3 regions of the Arthrobacter sp. P1_B11 genome follow, and region 2 is predicted to be linked to each of the others. Evidence: predicted binding sites of a transcription regulator. Region 2 holds the regulator's gene; each other region holds the start of a gene.
The links. The regulator HrcA, encoded in region 2, represses chaperone genes, less so after heat shock. The targets are predictions, from matches to a motif close to TTNGCACTCGNNNNNNNCGAGTGCNAA.

Region 1: AC1D14_RS00195 (FmdB family zinc ribbon protein) is a predicted target of HrcA. The motif match lies at 4,809-4,835, and genes of this name have one in related genera.
Region 3: groES (co-chaperone GroES) is a predicted target of HrcA. The motif match lies at 1,006-1,032, and genes of this name have one in related genera.

What each region holds. Positions count from the first base shown of each region.
Region 1 is NZ_JBFTZQ010000001.1:45,584-52,122, reverse strand. It holds gene AC1D14_RS00230 (LacI family DNA-binding transcriptional regulator) at 1-433, shown strand, start outside; tRNA gene AC1D14_RS00225 (tRNA-Ala) at 508-580, opposite strand; gene AC1D14_RS00220 (SDR family oxidoreductase) at 628-1,428, opposite strand; gene AC1D14_RS00215 (hypothetical protein) at 1,453-2,439, opposite strand; gene AC1D14_RS00210 (GNAT family N-acetyltransferase) at 2,551-3,171, opposite strand; gene galU (UTP--glucose-1-phosphate uridylyltransferase GalU) at 3,178-4,083, opposite strand; gene AC1D14_RS00200 (5-formyltetrahydrofolate cyclo-ligase) at 4,172-4,783, shown strand; gene AC1D14_RS00195 (FmdB family zinc ribbon protein) at 4,933-5,199, shown strand; gene cpaB (Flp pilus assembly protein CpaB) at 5,390-6,124, shown strand; gene AC1D14_RS00185 (hypothetical protein) at 6,147-6,365, opposite strand; gene AC1D14_RS00180 (AAA family ATPase) at 6,362-6,539, opposite strand, start outside.
Region 2 is NZ_JBFTZQ010000005.1:162,548-169,086, forward strand. It holds gene AC1D14_RS06255 (SDR family NAD(P)-dependent oxidoreductase) at 1-271, opposite strand, end outside; gene AC1D14_RS06260 (alpha/beta fold hydrolase) at 409-1,353, shown strand; gene AC1D14_RS06265 (DUF3097 domain-containing protein) at 1,407-2,261, opposite strand; gene hrcA (heat-inducible transcriptional repressor HrcA) at 2,474-3,487, shown strand; gene dnaJ (molecular chaperone DnaJ) at 3,546-4,673, shown strand; gene AC1D14_RS06280 (16S rRNA (uracil(1498)-N(3))-methyltransferase) at 4,676-5,446, shown strand; gene AC1D14_RS06285 (GerMN domain-containing protein) at 5,501-6,415, opposite strand.
Region 3 is NZ_JBFTZQ010000001.1:23,839-30,377, forward strand. It holds gene AC1D14_RS00105 (THUMP-like domain-containing protein) at 1-515, opposite strand, end outside; gene AC1D14_RS00110 (hypothetical protein) at 569-970, shown strand; gene groES (co-chaperone GroES) at 1,190-1,486, shown strand; gene groL (chaperonin GroEL) at 1,563-3,173, shown strand; gene AC1D14_RS00125 (hypothetical protein) at 3,443-4,141, shown strand; gene AC1D14_RS00130 (DUF389 domain-containing protein) at 4,156-5,124, opposite strand; gene AC1D14_RS00135 (acyltransferase family protein) at 5,287-6,539, shown strand, end outside.

The DNA of each region.
Region 1 (6,539 bases), on a different contig from region 2:
GCGCGCCTCCGGCCTGGGGCAGCACGTTCCCGGGCTCAGCATGGCCGCGCCCGACACCATCTCCGGAGGGGTCTCCGGCGGCCGGGAGCTCATCGCAAGGGACGCCACGGCCATTGTCTGCGCGAGCGACTCGCTGGCCATCGGCGCGCTGGAATGCCTGCGTGAACTGCGACCGGGACTTTTCGCGCCCGGGCAGCCCGCCGGTCCCGGCCTCAGGGCCGCCGTGGTCGGGTTCGATGACACGCCCGTGGCCGCGGCCTTGGGGCTCTCCAGTGTGGCCCAGCCGGTGGAGGATGCCGCCCGGCACATAGTGCGCCTGCTGACCTGCGAACTTGCCGGCAACGCTGGAGCCGGGGCCGCCCCGGAGGAGCACCTGCTGCTTGCGCCCCGCGTGGTGGAAAGGGTGCCCCTGCCGCTGGCACCGCGCGGGTGAGGTTGAGCGGGTTGCTATGGGCCCGCCAGGACGGCAACGGATGTGACATCTGAACCGTCACGTCATGAAAACTGTGGAGCTAAGGGGATTCGAACCCCTGACCTCTTCGATGCGAACGAAGCGCTCTACCAACTGAGCTATAACCCCGGGGACGCTGCCTCTGGAAGAGGAACCGCAACGCCGGTTTCCCTAGGCTACAAATTTTCCGGCCGCTTTGCCAACCAAGCCTCGAATGTCTCCCGGCCGTAGGGTTCTCCGGGGGCCAAATTCCTGCCCTCGCGCAGGAAATTTCCCATGGCGCCCGGCAGCGGCAGCCCGACGATCACTCCCTTGGCACCCGTGACGCGCTTCCATGTTTCCGCCATCGCCTTCATGTCAACCGTCTCCGGGCCGCCAACCGTCCGAAACCGGTGCAGCTCCTCCGAAGGCGGCTCAACGGCCGCCTCCAGCAGCGCGGCCGCCACGTCGGCAGGCGCAATCGTTTGGACGCGCGCGCCCCTGATTGCAGGAATGATGCCGATCCGGGCCCCGGCAGTGAAGAGTCGAACCACCAGGCTGTGGAATTGCGTTGCCCGGACGGTCACGGTTTCCAGCTCCGAACGTTTATACAGGCGTTCCTTGTCCGCCCTGGCCCGGTAGTAGCTGTAGGTGCTTTGGTCGCAGTTGATGATGGAGAGGAGGACAGCCCTGGCCACCCCGCCGTCCACCGCCGCCGCCAGCAGAAGTGCGCCGCCGGCGGCGAACTGTTTGAGCGCCTTGCCGGCCATGCCCTCCAGGCAGTCAATGACGACGTCGGCACCCGCCACCGCCTCGGACAGCCCCTCACCGGTGGTGACGTCAGCCCGAAAGTAGGTGACGCCGCCGTGGTGCCCGGCACTACCCTCCAACGGCGGGTTACGGCTGAGGACGGCGACGGCGTGACCCTGGGCAAGGGCCTGGCGCACCACTTCGCGGCCAACCTGGCCGGTACCCCCGGCCACACAGATGCGGGTCATGATCCGACGCTACACGAAAGGAGGCTACGCGCGGCGGCGCTGCAGGACGTCGTCCAGGTTGCTCAGCGCGCTCTGCGCCTTAGTCAGCGGCCGGGCTGGCCCGGCATTCGGGGAGGCGACGGCGGGCGCTGCGGCGGGGCCCTGCTTGAGGGACGGCTTGCCGGCTGACTTAGGGGCCTCCGGCAGGTCAAGGGGTTCGGGCGCGGGCCGTTCCGCCTTTGCGGCCTCCACGTAAGTGGGCTTCGGGACCTCGACGGGCTCCCAGCTGGTGGCTTTAGCGGCCGCCGGCTCGGCAGCTTCCTGCGCCTTGGCAGCCTGGCCGCTGTTGTCGCCGGCGGCGAGGGCTACCGCCAGGGCGGCCTCGCGGAGTTCGACGGCGGTCAAGGGCTTGGGCTGGGGGGCTGCGGCTTCAGCGTCGAACAGTTTGCTTTCGCGAAGAACGGCCTCGCCGGCGGCTGCCGGGACGTCAACGCGCGCGGCGCGGTCCACGCGTTCGGCAGGGGCACCCATGGCTGCAGTAAACGCGGCGTTCACCTTCTTGCGGCGATCCCGCACAGCGAGCCTGCGGAGAAGAACGACGGCGGCGATGCCCGCCAGGAACGACACTGCTGGAAGCCAGCCGTTTCCGAGCCCAAAGATCCGCAGCACTCCCGACACGACGGCCGTAGCGAAGAACAGGAGCCCGGCCAGGGCGATGGCGGTCCGCCCATACCGGATCCGGAAGGCGCCTCCGTCCTTGACGGCAGGCTCGCGGCCGGGTTTGCCCGGCGCAACGCCTGCTGCGGATTCGCTGCTCTTCCTGGTGTCCATGGGGTTCTCCTGCTGGGCGGCCATATGAAGGACCGTTCCGGCTTGCGGGTTTGCAGTTTCGTGGTCGACGGGCTCCAGCGTCAGATCGCCGGCAGCCTGGAACTGATGCCGGCCATTTCGGAGCACGTAAGGGGCAACCCACACAATCCAGAGCGCGACAGCGACCACAAGGATGACTGAGCTGCTAAGAGGGAAGTCCACACACAAAACCGTATGAGGAATAGGTGACCTCTTGTGGCATTCGTCTCGGTGTGTCGCTCCCGGGCTCTCAAATCATTGGACTTATGACGAAAAAGTCGCGGCATGTCCCTGTCAGGCGGGCCTCGTGCGCAGCCATCTGCTGAGAAGGCCCTCCGGAACTTCCTCCGAAGTCAAGGCAAACGTGCGGTGGTCCGCCCATTCGCCGTTGATGTGCAGGAACCGCGGCCTGTAGCCTTCGTCGCGGAAGCCAAGCTTTTCCACGACACGCAGGCTCGGCCCGTTTTCGGGGCGGATGTTGATTTCCATGCGGTGCAGCCCCAGAGCGCGGAAGCAATGGTCCGTGGCCATGGCCACCGCGGTCGGAGCGATTCCCTGCCCCGCCCGCGACTCATCCACCCAGTAGCCGAGCGTGGCCATCATGGCAGAGCCCCACACGATGGAGGAGACCGTCAGTTGCCCAACGATGACGGGATCGCGGAAGCCTGGAGTCCATGCCGTGATCACGAATGGCAGTGCCGTCCCCTGGGTGGCCTGGGCATTCAGGGACCGCACCATCTGCCGGTAATCAGGGAGAGCACCGCCCGGCGCGGGGTTGGAAGCCTCCCAGGGTGCCAGCCACTCAGTGTTGCGTGAACGGACCTCTGTCCATTCCCTGCGGTCCCGGTATCTGATAGGGCGCAGGACAAGGTCCCCGCACTCCAGGGTGACCGGCCAGATGTGGCTGCCCCTCATGGGGAGTTACTTGGTCAGGCTGGCGGCGAACTCGGGCAGCCACTCGCGCAGGCCGGGGCCCAGGTCGTCGCTGTCGATGGCCAGCTGGACACAGGCCTTGAGGTAGCTGAGCTTGTCCCCGGTGTCGTACCGGCGGCCGCGGAACACCACGCCGTACACGCCGTAGCCCTCGCCGGTCCCCGCGGCAAGTTCCTGAAGTGCATCAGTGAGCTGGATTTCCCCGCCCCTGCCCGGTTCCGTCTTTTCGAGGACGTCGAAGACGGCAGGGTGGAGCACGTAGCGGCCAATCACGGCCAGGTTTGACGGCGCTTCGTCGACGTCGGGCTTCTCCACAAGCTTGCGGATCCGCACGTAACCGTTCATGTCGGTTTCGTCGATGTCGGCGCAGCCGTAGGCACTGATCTGGGAAGGTTCCACCTCGATCAGGGCGACGACGGAGCCGCCGGTCTTGGCCTGAACCTCGATCATGGTGCTGAGCAGCTCGTCCCGTGCATCGATGAGGTCATCCCCAAGAAGGACCGCGAACGGCTCGTAGCCGACGTGCTGCTTTGCACGCAGTACGGCGTGGCCAAGGCCCATGGGGTCGCCCTGGCGGACGTAGTGGATGTCGCCGAGGTTGCTGGCCGCCTGGATGGATTCGAGCTTGGTGGTGTCGCCCTTGGCTTCCAGCATTGACTCCAGCGAGGGAACCCTGTCGAAGTGGTCTTCCAGGGCGCGCTTGTTCCGGCCGGTGATCATGAGGATGTCATTGAGGCCCACCTTGACGGCCTCTTCGACGACGTACTGGATGGCGGGCTTGTCCACCACCGGCAGCATCTCCTTGGGCATGGCCTTGGTGGCAGGCAGGAACCTGGTGCCGAGTCCCGCAGCGGGGATGACGGCCTTGCGGACTGAAGGCTTAGTGGAAGTCACTGGACTAATGTATCGGAGGGAACATTCATACGGTAAATGCTTCCGGCAGTGGCCCGGTGGGATTCCGCGCGACAAGGAATGAGGCACCATGTCACCAGAGACCCCGCCATCAAAGGATGAGATCCGCTCCCGGCACCGGAAGATCCGGGTGGGAATGCAGCCCGGCGTCCTGTCCGCCGCGGGAGCCGGAATCGCCGTTCATGGGCTGTCCTGGGCGGACAGCATCGCAGCCGGCAGACCGGCGACATTCACTGCCTACCTGGGCGTGGCCTTCGAGCCGCCTACGCTCCCGCTCATAACGGCGCTCTTCCAGGCTGGCTACAAGGTGCTGCTGCCAGTCTGCGAACCTGACCGTGCTCTCAGCTGGGTCCTCTGGAATCCTGCCACCGAATTTGTCCGCAGCAGGTACGCCCCCATCGAGGAACCGGCAGGGGAACGGCACGGGCTGGAGGCCGTCGGGGATGTGGCAGGGATGTTCCTGCCTGCCACAGCCGTGGACGGAAGCGGCAACAGGATCGGTCAGGGCGGCGGATACTACGACAAGTTCCTGGCAGCCATGGACGCAACCGGCGTGCACGCACCAAGGGCCGCGGTCATCTATGATTCCGAGCTCCTGCCCGCCTCGAGCATTCCTGTTGAAAGCTTTGACCGCCCCGTCGACGCGGTGCTCACACCCTCCGGTGTGGTCCAACTGACATGATGGTTACCGCAGCAAGGTGATAGAATTGGCACTCAGGCCCTGCGACTGCTAATGGAGCCATTTCCGGCACGGAATTCCGTCCAGTATCTTCCCGGAGATGGCGACTTGGCAGCACTGGACCTGTCGTTTGTCCAAGAGGAGGATCTACAGTGCCCACGTATGCCTATGCCTGCAAGGATTGCAGCCATGCCTTTGACATCGTGCAGTCATTCACCGACAGCACTCTGACGTCCTGCCCCGAATGCCAGGGGACCCTGCGCAAGAAGTTCAACAGCGTCGGCGTCGTCTTCAAGGGCTCCGGTTTTTACCGGACGGACTCGCGCGACGCCAAGGGCAGCACGGTCTCACCGTCGCCCGCCACGTCATCGCCGGCGGCCGCCGCTCCCTCGAGCGCGCCTGCCGCTGCCGCCAGCTGAGCTGACCGCGTACTTCGTAGCGCCCAGTTTTTTGCAGAACGCAGTCTTGTGCAAGACGCAGTTTTGAGTAAAGCGCAATTTCCCGCGTAGGGGCTTGCCTGCCTGTGGACGTTTTCCACCACATTTACGTTTTCCACATAGAGCGGCAGTCACCTGTTGCTGACGAGCGGCGGCTCCGTAGCGTGGCAGCATGCCAGCCATCGGATTGTTTCCCCTCAGGGCCTCCCGTCCCGCCGCCCGCAGCAACCAGCGCAATGCCGTGCCCCGGACCGGGCGGTCCGGGACCGGCCGCCTGACAGCCTGGCTGAACCGCAACCGCCGCCTGGCTGTGGCGCTACTGCTCTGTGGGGCGGCCGGAATCGCCGTCCACCAGCTGACCCCGGCCCCCGCACACACAGTCTCGGCTCTCGCCGCCGCACGGGACCTGCCGGCCGGGGCTACGCTTGGCAGCACAGACCTGGCCGCCATCAATGTTCTGCCCTCCATGCTCTCCGCTGGAACATTTACGGAAGCAACGGGACTGAATGGCAAGCAACTGGCCGCACCGCTCCGGATGGGGCAACTCTTCACAGACGCCCAGCTGGTGGGGCCCGGCCTGCTTACCGGCGCTCCACCCGGCTCAGCCGCCGTGCCGCTGCGGATGGCGGACCCCTCGTCAATCCGGCTCGTCTCCCCCGGCCAGCTCGTCAACGTCGTACTCACCAGCGGCAGTGGTTATGAGCAGAAGGCGGCTTCCAAAGTTCTCGCCACGGCGGTGCCCGTACTGTGGACCTCGGCCGAGGAGGGCCAGGACGGACAGTGGCTCAGCTCCGGGGACTCCGACGGTTTGATGGTGGTGGCCGCCACCCCGGCCGAGGCAAGCGCCCTGGCGGGGGCGTCAACGCAAGGAAAACTCTTTTTCGTACTCGTGGGCCCAGGCCCGTGACACCGCATGAACTCAGCTACGGCTAGCCCCAGTGCGGCGGCTTCTGCTCCTTGAGCCAGGCATCATGGTCGTTGTCGGATTCAGAGTCGCCCCAGGCCCTGGGATCGTCCTCAGACGCTTTGTTGGGCACCGCGCTGCCCGGTTCCAGCGGACCCGATGGCTTCGCCGGAGTGGGAGCCGCAGTGTGAGTGGGAGGCGTTGAACCCGGGCTGGATTCATTGTTCACTGCATCACGATTCACTGCGCTCTCTCCTGCCTGTCCTCGGTATCACCGTCGTAATCGTTCTCGGCGCCGTTTTCTACCTCGTCCTGATCCGGGGTGTCCACGCCGCCCCTATCGTCGTCGTCCCGGTCCTCATCGTCGACGTAGTCCTGGTCCGGGTCTTGCCGGTACGGCTCCTGATCCGCCGACGGC
Region 2 (6,539 bases):
AGGCGCAGTTGACGAGGAGATCGAGGCATCCGCACTCGGACCGGATCGCTTCAAACACACGTGCAGTCTCGTCGTCGTTGAGATGATCGCATTGCAGGCGGCGTATCTCCAGCGGCAGGTCCGCCTGGTCGATCGAGCGGCCAGTGCCGTAAACGCGGAACCCTGCTGCCAGAAGGCCACGTGCGATGCCCCGGCCGACTCCCCGGCTTGCACCGGTCACGAGAGCAACGTTTCCCGCCGGCGCTTCGTTGCGTTCGTGATCGTTGGTCATGCTAACCGGCCCCGCTTACCTTCCGTTCCGCGACCCATGATACGCCGGAGCTGGCGCCTTGGGCCGGCATCGTTCAGGGTTCGCTGCGATGGCCTGCCGACCGTGACAAGCGCCAATGTTCCCATATCGTTGAGCGGGTGATCGATGAGGGCGCGGAGACAACTAACGGCTGGGTGGACGTACCCCACGCGAAGATCTACTGGGAAGGCACAGGGGATCCCAAAGGTGTGCCGGTCCTGTACCTGCACGGAGGCCCAGGCGGCTCCCTTGGCAAAGGGGGCTACCGGAAGCGACACGACCCGGCCCGGTTTTGGACCATAGGTTTGGACCAGCGCGGGTGCGGAAAAAGCCTTCCGACAGTCCAGGACGACCTCGGCCGCCTGTCCCAGAACACCACGCAGGCCCTGCTCGACGACATCGAAGCGGTGCGCGGGCACCTCGGAATCCAGAAGTGGATTGTCACCGGCGTCTCGTGGGGCAGCACGCTCGCTCTCGCCTACGCGCTCAGGCATCCTGATCGGGTACTTGGCATCGGATTGGTGGCGGTCACAGCGACAAGCCGCGACGAGGTGGGGTGGATCACCGACGGCGTCGGACGTATCTTCCCCGAAGCCTGGGAGGACTTCGCACATGCCGCCAAGGCAAACCCGGGCGAACGTGTAGTGGATGCCTACGCCCGCCGGCTGGCCGGTGTGGACCGCGACGATGCCCGGTCCGCCGCCTTGGCCTGGGAGCGCTGGGAGTCCACGCACATTTCCCTGGACCCGTACTGGCAGCCTGGCCCCATGTTCGACGACGAGCGCGAGCGCATGACGTTCGCGCTGCTGGTCACCCACTATTGGTCCAACGACGGATTCCTGGCTGAAGGGCAGGAAATCATGCGGCGGGTTCATGAGCTCGACGGAATTCCCGGCTACCTCATTCATGGTCGCCGGGACATCAGCGGCCCTGTCATCACCGCCTGGAAGCTTCACCAGCGCTGGAAAGGCAGCCATCTCGTCATCGTCGAGGGCGAGGGGCATGGTGGTCCTGAATCCATGAAGGCTCTAGCCCAGGCTGTCGAAGAGATCGCGGCCGGGTAATAAACGGTCTTTGGATGGGGCCGGGCGTCGAAATCGGCGGTCCCGGCAGGTCCCTAGGGCACCGTAAGGAAGTCGATGACCTCTTCCACCCGGCCCAGCAGGGCCGGTTCCAGATCGGCGTAGGTCCGGACCGCACCGAGGAGCTTTTGCCAGCCCAGGCCGATGTCTTCCTTCGTGGAGTGCGGCCAGCCGAAGGCCGTGAGGATCCCGGTCTTCCAGTCGGTGCCCCTGGGGACCACCGGCCACTGCGCGATGCCCAGGACGGACGGCCTGATGGCCTGCCAGACATCCACGTACGGGTGGCCCACAATGAGCACGTTCCCGGCCGCACCGGGCGAGGCCATGACGGCTTCTGCGATCCTGGACTCCTTGGAATCCGAGACGAGGTGGTCCACAAGGACCCCCAGCCTCCGCCCGGGACCTGGGCGGAACGCGGCAACCGCGCCGGCCAGGTCGTCGATGCCGTGCAGGGGCTCGACGACGATTCCCTCCACCCGGAGGTCGTCGCCCCAGACTTTTTCCACCAGTTCGGCGTCGTGCTTGCCTTCCACCCAGATGCGGCTGGCCTTGGCAACCTGGGCACGCTGGCCCTCCACCCGGACCGAACCCGAAGCCGTGCGGGCGGCCGTGGCGGAACCTGCGCGTTTGGCCGCCGGTGCCGGCGGCATTAGCCGGATGGGCCTGCCCTCCAGCAGGAACCCGAACCCGAGCCTGAAGGACCGTGACTTGCCGCGGCGGTCCTCGAGCGCCACGACGTGCATGCCGCCGGACTTCTCCACTCGCGTCACCGCCCCGACCCAGCCGGACTGGACGTCTTCCAGCACCATTCCGCGCTCGACCGGGACCTCCGGCAAATCGTTCTTGGCGGGCGCTGCAATGTCCTGCGGGCCCCAGGTCTGGTAATGCATAGTTCACACCGCTTTGCACTAGGAAGTTGCCGCCACGGGCCTGGAACCGGCCTCCGGCGGAATCTGCCCGGAATTTCGCCCGGAGCGGTACCAATGCTAACAACGGGCGGTCTCATATTAGACTTGTTAGCACTTAGGCATGTCGAGTGCTAACGATGGGTTTGTCGGGCGCCCCCTGCCCCTGCCCAGTAACGGTCGATCGGAGGTGGACTGTGAGCGAGCCACGCAAGCTCGAGGTGCTGCGCGCCATTGTCGAGGACTATGTCCATTCCCGGGAGCCCGTGGGATCGAAAGCCCTCGTCGAGCGCCACCATCTTGGGGTCTCAAGCGCCACCATCCGCAATGACATGGCGGCGCTCGAAGACGAGGGGCTCATCACCGCTCCGCACACCAGCGCCGGCAGGATTCCCACCGACAAGGGCTACCGGCTCTTCGTGGACCAGATTTCGGCCGTCAAACCTCTGTCTCAGGCCGAGCGCCGGGCCATCCAGTCACTGCTGGAGGGGGCCGACGACCTCGACGACGTCCTGGACCGGACGGTAAGGCTCCTCGCGCAACTGACCAACCAGGTCGCCGTCGTGCAGTACCCGCACCTGAGCCGCGCCGTGGTGCGGCACATTGAATTTGTGCAGCTCGCCCCCCGGAAGGTCCTCATCGTGCTGATCGCCGACTCCGGGAAGGTCGAGCAGCGGGTCATCGACGTCGGCCAGGAACTCGGCGACGACACGCTGACCGCGCTGCGGACCCGGTTCCTCACGGGCGTCGCAGGCACAGCACTGACCATGCTGCCGCACCACCTCGCCGCTGTCGTGGCGGGCTGCGCTCCGGCGGAGCGTCCGGCCGCCGTCGCCCTGAGCAAGGCCCTGGAAGGGCTCGCGCACAGCAGCAGGGAAGACCGGATGGTCATGGCCGGCACCGCGAACCTGGCCAGGTCCAACGTGGACTTCCCGCTCAGCATCGGACCCGTTCTCGAGGCCCTCGAGGAGCAGGTGGTCATGCTGCGCCTCCTCAGCGACATGGCGCAGGACCCCCGCGGAGTGGCCGTGAGCATCGGCAGGGAGAACCCTTACGACGGACTCGCGGAGGCGTCGGTGGTTGCCACCGGCTACGGACCGGACGCCACCGCGAAGATCGGCATCCTTGGGCCCACCCGGATGGACTATCCCACCACCATGGCCGCCGTCCGTGCGGTGGCCCGCTACCTTTCGAGGATTCTCGGACCGTGACCCCACGGCCCAGTGAACCCCGCACCCCAGGCAACACAACCAGGAAGAGATACGAACTTTGAGCAGCCACTACGACGTTCTTGGAGTCTCCCCGGAAGCCACCGGAGAAGAGATCAAAAAGGCCTACCGCAAGCTGGCCCGCACCCTGCACCCGGACGTCAACCCGGGGGAGGACGCCTCGGAACGGTTCAAGGCCGTCACCCACGCCTACGAAGTGCTGTCCGACCCGCAGAAGCGCAGGGTCTATGACACCACGGGCAACGAGAATGGCACGGACAACGGCTTCGGCGGCGGCAATTACGCCGGCCAGGGCTTCGCGTTCCAGGATATATTCGACACCTTCTTCGGAGCCGGCGGAACCTCGGGCCCGGCTTCCCGGGTGCGCAGGGGACAGGACGCCCTCATCAGCGTTCGGATCGACCTGCGTGACGCAGTCTTCGGCGCCAACAAGAAGCTGGAAGTCGACACTGCCGTCACCTGCCCCACCTGCGAGGGTTCCTGCTGCCGCGAAGGCACACACCCTGAACGCTGCGACATCTGCGGCGGCAGCGGCCAGGTCCAGCGCGCAGTGCGCTCCATCCTCGGCCAGGTCATGACGACGGCCCCCTGTGGTTCCTGCGAAGGCTTTGGCACCGTCATCAAGGACCCTTGCAACGAGTGCAACGGCCAGGGCCGCATCCGCAGCCGCCGGTCGCTGACCATCAAGGTTCCTGCGGGCGTCGCCACCGGCACGCGCATCCAGCTTTCCGGGCAGGGCGAAGCCGGCCCGGCCGGCGGTCCTTCCGGCGACCTCTACGTGGAAATCCGGGTCAACAACGACCCCACCTACGTCCGCGACGGCGACGACCTCCACGCCACGTTCAACATCCCCATGACGGCTGCGGCCCTGGGCACAGAGATGAGCCTGGACACCTTCGACGGAAAGCAGGAAATCGACGTCAAGGCGGGTACCCAGTCCGGCGAGATCATCACCCTCCGCGGCCTCGGGGTCACGCACCTCCGGGGCTACGGCCGCGGCGACCTCAAGGTGCACCTGCAGGTCGAGACGCCATCCAAGCTCGATCCGGCCCAGGAAGACCTGATGCGTCAGCTGGCCAAGCTCCGCGGCGAGCAGTTCTCCGAGGGCAAGCTCGCCGCCAGCGGCGGCGTCTTCGCGAAGCTGCGGGACCGCCTCGGTAACCTGTAGCGGTGAGCAACCCCGTATTTTTCACCGCCGCCGGAACGCTCGACGGCGCCCATCCCGGCTCGCTGTTCGTGCTGGACGGAGCGGAAGCGCGGCACGCCGTGACAGTCAAACGGCTGGCCGTGGGGGAGGCGGTCGACATCGCCGACGGTGCCGGCCGGCGCCTCACCGGGACAGTGGAGCGAGTAGCGCCGGGAGAACTGACCGTGGAGTGTTCTTCCGTCACGATTGAAGACCGGCCCGGCGTTCGCCTGGTGCTGGTCCAGGCCCTTGCCAAGGGCGACCGTGACGAACTGGCGATCGAGACGTCCACGGAGCTTGGCATCGACGCAGTCGTCCCGTGGCAGTCGGAACGTTCGATCGTGAGGTGGAAGGCCGAGCGGGCGGCCAAGGCCCACGCCAAGTGGCAGTCCGCCGTGTCCGCCGCCGCCAAGCAGGCACGGCGGGCCTGGATCCCGGAGGTGCGTGCCGCCGTCGACACCCAGGGACTGGCCGCGCATGTGGCCGAAGCCGCCCTTGCTGTGATCCTCCACGAAGATGCGGTGAAGCCACTGCGCGGGGTGCTGGAGGCCTGGCGTGCGGCCGGCCTGCCGGCGGATGGCCCTCAGGAGATACTCCTGATCGTAGGGCCCGAAGGGGGCATCAGCCCGCGCGAAGTCACCAAACTGTGCAGCGCCGGCGCCGTGACCGCTCTCCTGGGACCGCACGTGCTGCGGTCATCCACGGCCGGGCCGGCCGGCGTCGTCATCGCAAGTGATGTTTTGGGCCGCTGGTAGCGGCGGTCAGGTAGTACACGCGATCCGGCAGCAGGCGCTGTCCGGCAGCAGCTGTCAGCGGACCGCGAAGCCCCGGGTGTCCACGTTGAGTTCGTCGTCTGCCTGCCTGCGATCGATCTGCGAGACGCGGATCTCGTAGTTTCCCGGGGCCAGGTTGACCGTCAGGCCGAAGACTCCTGAAGCATCCGCCGCCGCGGCCGCGGTGGCCTCGCCGTTAAGGTACTTCTCCTTGTCGCCGTTCTCCTGCACCTTCAGGATCTGCCAGCGTAGCTTGCCACCGGGAACCGTGCTGCGGCCGTTGATCTTGACGCGGCCGTCGGCGACGTCCACCCCCTCCTGGGGGTCAATGATCCACACCGGGGCCACCATCCCGGCACTGCGTGCCATGGGGGCGCCAAGCTTGACGTGCTTGAACGCCAGGTAATCGGTGTGGCCATCCACAAGGATCACCACTTCAATCTGCTGGCCGGCGTCGATCAGGCCGGAGCTCGCCCCGGCAGCCGTCGCGGTGTACACGAGTTGCTGGATGGCCCGCTGCGCCATGTCGGCGTCGAGATTGCTGTTGAACGCGTCGGCGGAAACGTCCACGGTGATCACGTTCGTGCCGGAGATGGACGTGGCCAGGCTCTTGGGGTTTTGCCAGGGCGTAAAGAAGTCCGGATCAAGCGGAGTTTCGGACATCATGGCCCGGAGTGCCCGCGTGATGGGGTTTTCCTCGTCCGGCACATCCCGGAACTCCCGGTACAGGAAGGTGTTGGTGTTGCTCCGCCCAATCCAGTAGACCGGCGCCTTGTTGGAGGACTGCATCGTTTCCAACGGGGCGCTGGTGGTGGGAACGCCGTCCGTGCCCGCCGCCTTCAGCGACTGGGAGGGAACGTTCGATGATGTGACCGCGGGATCAGGGTCGGCGACGCACCCCGACAGGAGCAAAGCGGCAGGAAGCAGCCCAAGCGCCAGCGCGGAACGCATCCGCGCTGCTGCTTTCGGGCCGGTGGTTCCTGGCTCCCTGATGTCCCTGATCCCTTCGAATGGCCGGTAGGTTGCCCGACGAGTGCGGCCGGCAACGGGTGTCGCCGGCGGCTGCGGGCAGGCG
Region 3 (6,539 bases), on a different contig from region 2:
CGCGCCGGATCCAGCCAGACGCCGTCCGCGTCACCGAGGGAAACCGACGTCGCGTCCGAATGCACCACCGTGGCGTGCGGAAACGGGATGAGGTTGATGGTGGCGCACGCGGCGGTGGTCTCATCGACCTCCACGGCAGTCACGGCGATGTCCAGCGACGCCAGCGCCATGGAATCCGCGCCCAGGCCGCAGCCGAGATCGGCAACGTGCCGCACGCCCGCCTGGGCGAAGCGCTGGGCATGCCTGGCCGCCACGTTGAGCCGGGTGGCCTGCTCGAGGCCCGCCTGCGTGAACAGCATCTGGCGGGCGAACTCGCCAAACTTTCCTTCCGCCCTGGTCCGCAGCCGGGACTGGGTGAGTACTGCGGACACGAGGTCGGGGGAGTGCCCCGCCTTGCGGAGGCTTGAGTTGAGCGCAAAGGACTGGTCCTCGCGGTACGGACCCAGCGAGGCCAGCAGCTGCCATCCTTCTTCGGTGAGGAGCTGTGCGATCTGGTCCTGCGGTGCGTCAGACATGCAATCAAGCCTAGTGGAGTGCCCGCCGGCCGCTTGCCGATAGGGTGGTCTGAATGGAACCAAGCGCAACGCCCAGCCCCGATCAGCCTGACCGCAGCCGCACCGGCCTGGCCCGGTTTTCGCATCTGGCCCGGTACGCGCGCACCGCGCTGATCGCCGGCGCCGCCGTCGCCGTCGTCTGCCTCGTGCTCCTGGTGATCATCTTCCTGCTGGACTCCTTCAACGCCACCGTCTATTCGGTGGGCGGCAAGGACATCAACGACGCGACCGACGAGGCGCGCCAGATCCGGGAGCTGTACTCGGGGGTCCGCATCGGCGGCGTTGTCATCCTCATCGTCTCGGCGCTCACGGCCGCCGCCTCCGCCGTCATTCTCGTCCGCCAGCGCAAGAACGCGCCGGACGGCGACGACGACGGCGGCGAAGACGTGGGGTTCGACGCCCTCACCGACCGCTGACGGCAGCGCACCGGCTGTTCACCGCGGACGAAATTCTGGCACTCACCTTGACCGAGTGCTAACCACTTACATAGAGTCGTCATTAGCACTCTCCCTAGGAGGGTGCTAACACATGAAGAACTGCCAGCCTGGCTGCTGCCGGCACCGCGACGACGGTCTGCCGCCAAGGCGCAACAGTTTTACTGTCCATGAATTTGCTGACGAAAAGGAGAGGTCCGAGTGTCGGTCTCTATTAAGCCTCTTGAGGATCGTATTGTTGTCCGCCCGCTCGAAGCCGAGCAGACCACGGCTTCCGGCCTGGTCATCCCGGACTCCGCACAGGAAAAGCCGCAGGAAGGCGAAGTTGTTGCAGTAGGCCCCGGCCGCTTTGACGACAACGGCAACCGCGTTCCGGTCGACGTAGCCATCGGCGACGTCGTTATCTACTCCAAGTACGGCGGAACTGAAGTCAAGACCGGCGGCGAAGAGTACCTCGTGCTGTCTGCCCGCGACGTTCTGGCGATCGTCGTAAAGTAACTCTTTGAATCCCCGTGCCGCTGATCTGGTCTGACCGATCGGCAGCACGGGGTTTCTGTCTTGAAAGGACAAAACCATGGCAAAGCAGCTTGCGTTTAACGACGCTGCCCGCCGGTCGCTTGAAGCCGGCATCGACAAGCTCGCCAACACGGTCAAGGTGACACTTGGTCCCCGCGGCCGCAACGTCGTGCTGGACAAGAAGTGGGGCGCCCCCACGATCACCAATGACGGCGTGACCATCGCCCGGGAAATCGAGCTGGATGACCCGTACGAAAACCTTGGCGCGCAGCTGGCCAAGGAAGTAGCCACCAAGACCAACGACGTCGCCGGCGACGGAACCACCACCGCCACCGTGCTGGCACAGGCCCTGGTCAAGGAAGGCCTGCGCAACGTTGCTGCCGGCGCCGCGCCGGGCCAGATCAAGCGCGGCATCGAGGTCGCGGTTGAAGCCGTTGCCGCACGCCTCCTCGAGAACGCCCGTCCTGTTGAAGGCACCCAGGTTGCCAGCGTGGCAGCCATCTCCGCCCAGAGCGACGAGATCGGCGAGCTCCTGGCCGAGGCATTCGGCAAGGTCGGCAAGGATGGTGTGATCACCATCGAGGAGTCCTCCACCACGCAGACCGAGCTGGTCCTCACCGAGGGCATGCAGTTCGACAAGGGCTACCTGTCCCCGTACTTCGTCACCGACGCTGAACGCCAGGAAGCCGTCCTCGAGGACGCCCTCATCCTCATCAACCAGGGCAAGATCTCCGCCGTCCAGGAATTCCTGCCGCTGCTGGAAAAGGCGCTGGAGAGCTCCAAGCCGCTGTTCATCATTGCTGAGGACATCGACGGCGAGGCCCTCTCCACGCTGATCGTCAACCGCATCCGCGGCACCCTGAACGTCGTTGCCGTCAAGGCACCGGGCTTCGGTGACCGCCGCAAGGCCATGCTGCAGGACATCGCCACGCTCACCGGTGCGCAGGTTGTCTCCCAGGAACTGGGCCTGAGCCTGGATTCCGTCGGCCTCGAGGTGCTGGGTACCGCCCGGCGCATCACGGTCACCAAGGACAACACCACCATCGTTGACGGTGCCGGCTCCGCCGAGGATGTTGCAGCACGCGTTGCCCAGCTGCGCGCCGAGCTGACCCGCACCGACTCCGACTGGGACCGGGAAAAGCTCCAGGAACGCCTGGCCAAGCTTTCCGGCGGCATCGGCGTGATCAAGGTCGGCGCAGCCACCGAGGTCGAGCTGAAGGAGAAGAAGCACCGCATCGAGGACGCAGTGTCCTCCACCCGCGCTGCCCTCGAAGAAGGCATCGTGGCGGGCGGCGGTTCGGCTCTCATCCACGCACTGAAGGCACTCGATGAGGACCCGTCTGTTACGGCCCTCCAGGGCGACGCAGCTGCAGCTGTGGGCATCGTCCGCCGCGCACTGGTCCAGCCGCTGCGCTGGATTGCCCAGAACGCCGGTTTCGACGGATACGTCGTCACGGCCAAGGTTGCCGAGCTGGAGAACAACAACGGCTTCAACGCCAAGTCCGGCGAGTACGAGGACCTGATCGCGGCGGGCGTCATCGACCCCGTCAAGGTCACCCGTGCAGCCCTGCGCAACGCGGCTTCCATTGCCGCGCTGGTTCTCACCACCGAGACCCTCGTGGTGGAGAAGCCGGCCGACGAAGACCAGCACGCAGGCCACAGCCACTAGGCTGCAGCCCCGCGAACAGCGGTCCCGCTCACCGCGGTAGTGCCAAGAAAGGGCCGGTCCAGCAGCAGCTGGGCCGGCCCTTGTCGATGGCGAACATTGCACCATCGACAACCCCCTTTCGCCGACCTGGGGACGCGCTCGGACGGAAGCTTCACAGTCACGGTTCAGGAGAACCCAGCCCTAGTGCAGTCTTGCCCGGAGTTGTAGGCTCTGATCAATCGCGCCGGCCGGGGCGAATTGAGGAATCGATCACCACATCCGCGCTCGTCATGGCAGCCGCGATAAGCCTGAGTGGCTGCGGCGGCTCCAACCAGGCAGGCACCTCCGCACCGCCCGCGAACACGTCCTCGTCAGGCCCGGCCCTGACTCCGGCGGCCAAGGCCTACACCAACGACGAACTCACCTCAATCGTCGCCGGGCTCAAGGATGCTCAGGGGCAGCCCCTGACTGTTGTCCCGGCAGCGCAAATCGATCAGCGGCTGATAGCAGCCCGGGAACTGCTCAAAACCGCGGTCATCACCCCAAAGGTTTGCGGCGTGCTGGCCGACAACAACAGCCAGGTACCCGACGGCAGCACCTACGCGGCAGGCGCAAGCCTGGCAGCGAAGGCCAAAACGGCAACGGTCGTGACCGTTTTCGCTGTCAAGGACCCTGCGGTGATGACGACGCAGTTTGAGAAGAGCGCGGTGGCGCTCCAAGAGTGCTCCAAGTTCACGATCGAATTGAAGGGGCAGAAAATCACCAGTGACATGAAGCCGCTTGAGGCGGCTGTGAAGGTCGATAAGTCCACCAGCGCTCTGACCATCCAGACCCTTCCCAACGGACAGAAACAGGCCTTGGTCACCGTCACCGGAATCAAGGGAACCCTGGCTGCCACGGTGGCGAAAACCGGTCCCGTCGGAGCGGTCACTGCCGCGTCCGCACCCGAACTGGCCAAGCTCGTGAACGCTGCCCTCGACGCAGGCTGACGATCGGATCGTGCCTAGCGTTGTGACCGCAGGGCCTGGCGCCGCAGCCGTGCCGCCGTGCCGTCGGGCAGCCGCTTCGTGGCCAGGCGGTAGAAATACAGGACGGCGACGGCGGCTGCCACGATGCCGCCCGGGTTTACCAGGAGCTGCAGGGCAGAGCCCGCCGCCTTGGGGAATTCACCGAGGACGAGGGCGACGGCAACATACCCTGCGGCCGGAACCGTTGTGACTGAAATGAAGACGCCGATTAAGGCGGCTGAACGCCGGCTGATCACCGACAGCATTCCGGCCGCGCCCGCAAGTACTGCCACGATCAGGGAGAACGGCCCCGGATGATAGATGAACTCGGCGGCCGAAGCGTTGTCCAGAGCATCCCGGGAAAACAGCCCGAGAGGCAGGGCCAGCCACGTGACCAGAGCCGTGGTGAGCATGGCCGCCGGGAACCCGACGGCCAGGGCAAGGGCAGCCCGCCGGCCCAGCCGCCACTTGCGCCGGACCAGTGCAACGGCCAGGGCGGCAAGCGGGCCGAACTCCGGCCCCACGGCCATAGCGCCCACAATCGCGATGGTGGAGTCCGTCACAATACCAATCGCCGCGAGCAGCGTGGCGAGCACCAGAAACGCAAGATAGCTCCAGCTGAGCCGGGAGTCTTCGCCGGTCTGTCTGGCGACTTCGTCCCAGACCACGGAATCGGCGCCTTCGCCGGGGGCGGTTTCCTCGGCCTTGTCTGCCCGGTCCGAAAGGACCAGTTCCGGGGTTGAAACAGCGATGGACCCTGCTTCCTGGACATTCAGGGCCTGGAGTTTCTCCATCAGCTCCTCGACCGCCTCCCTTGCAATGTGGACCACGATGACATCCCCGGGCGGGAGCAAGGAGGCGCCGCGGTGCAGGGCAACTTCGGCCGCACCGGGCTGCTGCCTGCAACTGTCGGCCACGAGCTTCGACAGCCCGGCCGGCACGCAAACACGCATCTGTACGATCACCGCGCACTCCTTTCGCCTGCTGCAAGACTAGCCACGCCGGGGCCGTCGTTTGGCCCAGAAGATCACGAAACGGTAACATGGATGTTTTTGTGCCGCGGCTTTGAGGGGTTGTTTGTGTCAGTAGCGAGAACGACGGACCAGCAGGGCCAGGATTCGGGCCAGCTGCCGAGGGCTGCCCAGGTCAAGGCAAAACCGGGCTACCGCCCCGAGGTCCAGGGGCTCCGAGCCCTCGCCGTGCTCATGGTGGTCACCTACCATGTCTGGCTTGGACGTGTCTCCGGCGGCGTGGACATCTTCCTGCTGATCTCCGCCTTCCTGCTCACGCTGTCCTTCGTGCGAAAAGTGGAAAGCGGCAAACCGCTGCGGCTGGTGAGCCACTGGCTGCACCTCTTTAAGCGTTTGATTCCCGCCGCCGTCGTGGTGATCCTCGGCGTCCTTGCGGGCACTTGGCTGGTCATCCCGCAGAGCCGCTGGCCCGACGTCCTCAATGAAGCTTGGGCGTCCCTGCTGTACCGGCAGAACTGGCTGCTGGCGGATACCGCGGTGGACTACTACGCCCAGAACCACGCAGGCGCCAGCCCGCTGCAGCACTTCTGGTCCCTGTCCATCCAGGGCCAGGTGTTCATCCTGTGGCCGCTCATCTTCGCCGCCTCCGCCCTCGTGTGGCGGCTCCTCAAGAGCCGGCGGAACGTCAGCTACCGGCTCGTCGTGCTGGTGGCTTTCACCGGCATCTTCATTGCCTCCCTCATCTTCTCGATCGACCAGACAGCCACAAACCAGGCCTACGCCTACTTCGACACGAGGACCAGGCTCTGGGAGTTCGCGCTGGGCTCCCTGCTGGCTCTGTCCCTGCCCTACCTGAAACCCGGAAAGATCCTCCGCGTCGTGCTTGGCTGGGGCGGTCTCGTGGGGATGATCTCCTGCGGCCTGATCCTGACGGTGGACAGGTCCTTTCCGGGCTTCATCGCGCTGTGGCCCACCCTGTCCGCCGCTGCCATCATCGTGGCCGGCCAGAGCGGCAGCCGGTTTGGCGTGGACCGGGTCCTGAGCTCAAAGCCCCTCGTTGCCCTCGGGGACAACTCCTACGCCCTGTACCTCTGGCACTGGCCCGTCCTGGTACTTGCCCTGGCCGGCACCGGCATCGAAAAGCCCAACCTCGTCCAGGGCCTCGCCGTCGTCGGCGCCTCCGTTGTGCTGGCTGTGCTGACTACCCGTTTCGTGGAAAAGCCGCTGCGGGAATGGCACTGGCCGCAACTGCGGGCCTGGCGCACCGCCGTCGTCATCGTTGCCTGCGGTGCCCTGCTGGCCGGACCGGTGGCCCTCTGGCAGACGAGGCTGACGGCGGACGAGGCGGCCGCCGCCGCCCAGCCCCGCGAACTGACCCCCGGCGCTGCGGCGCTGGCACCGGAAAACGC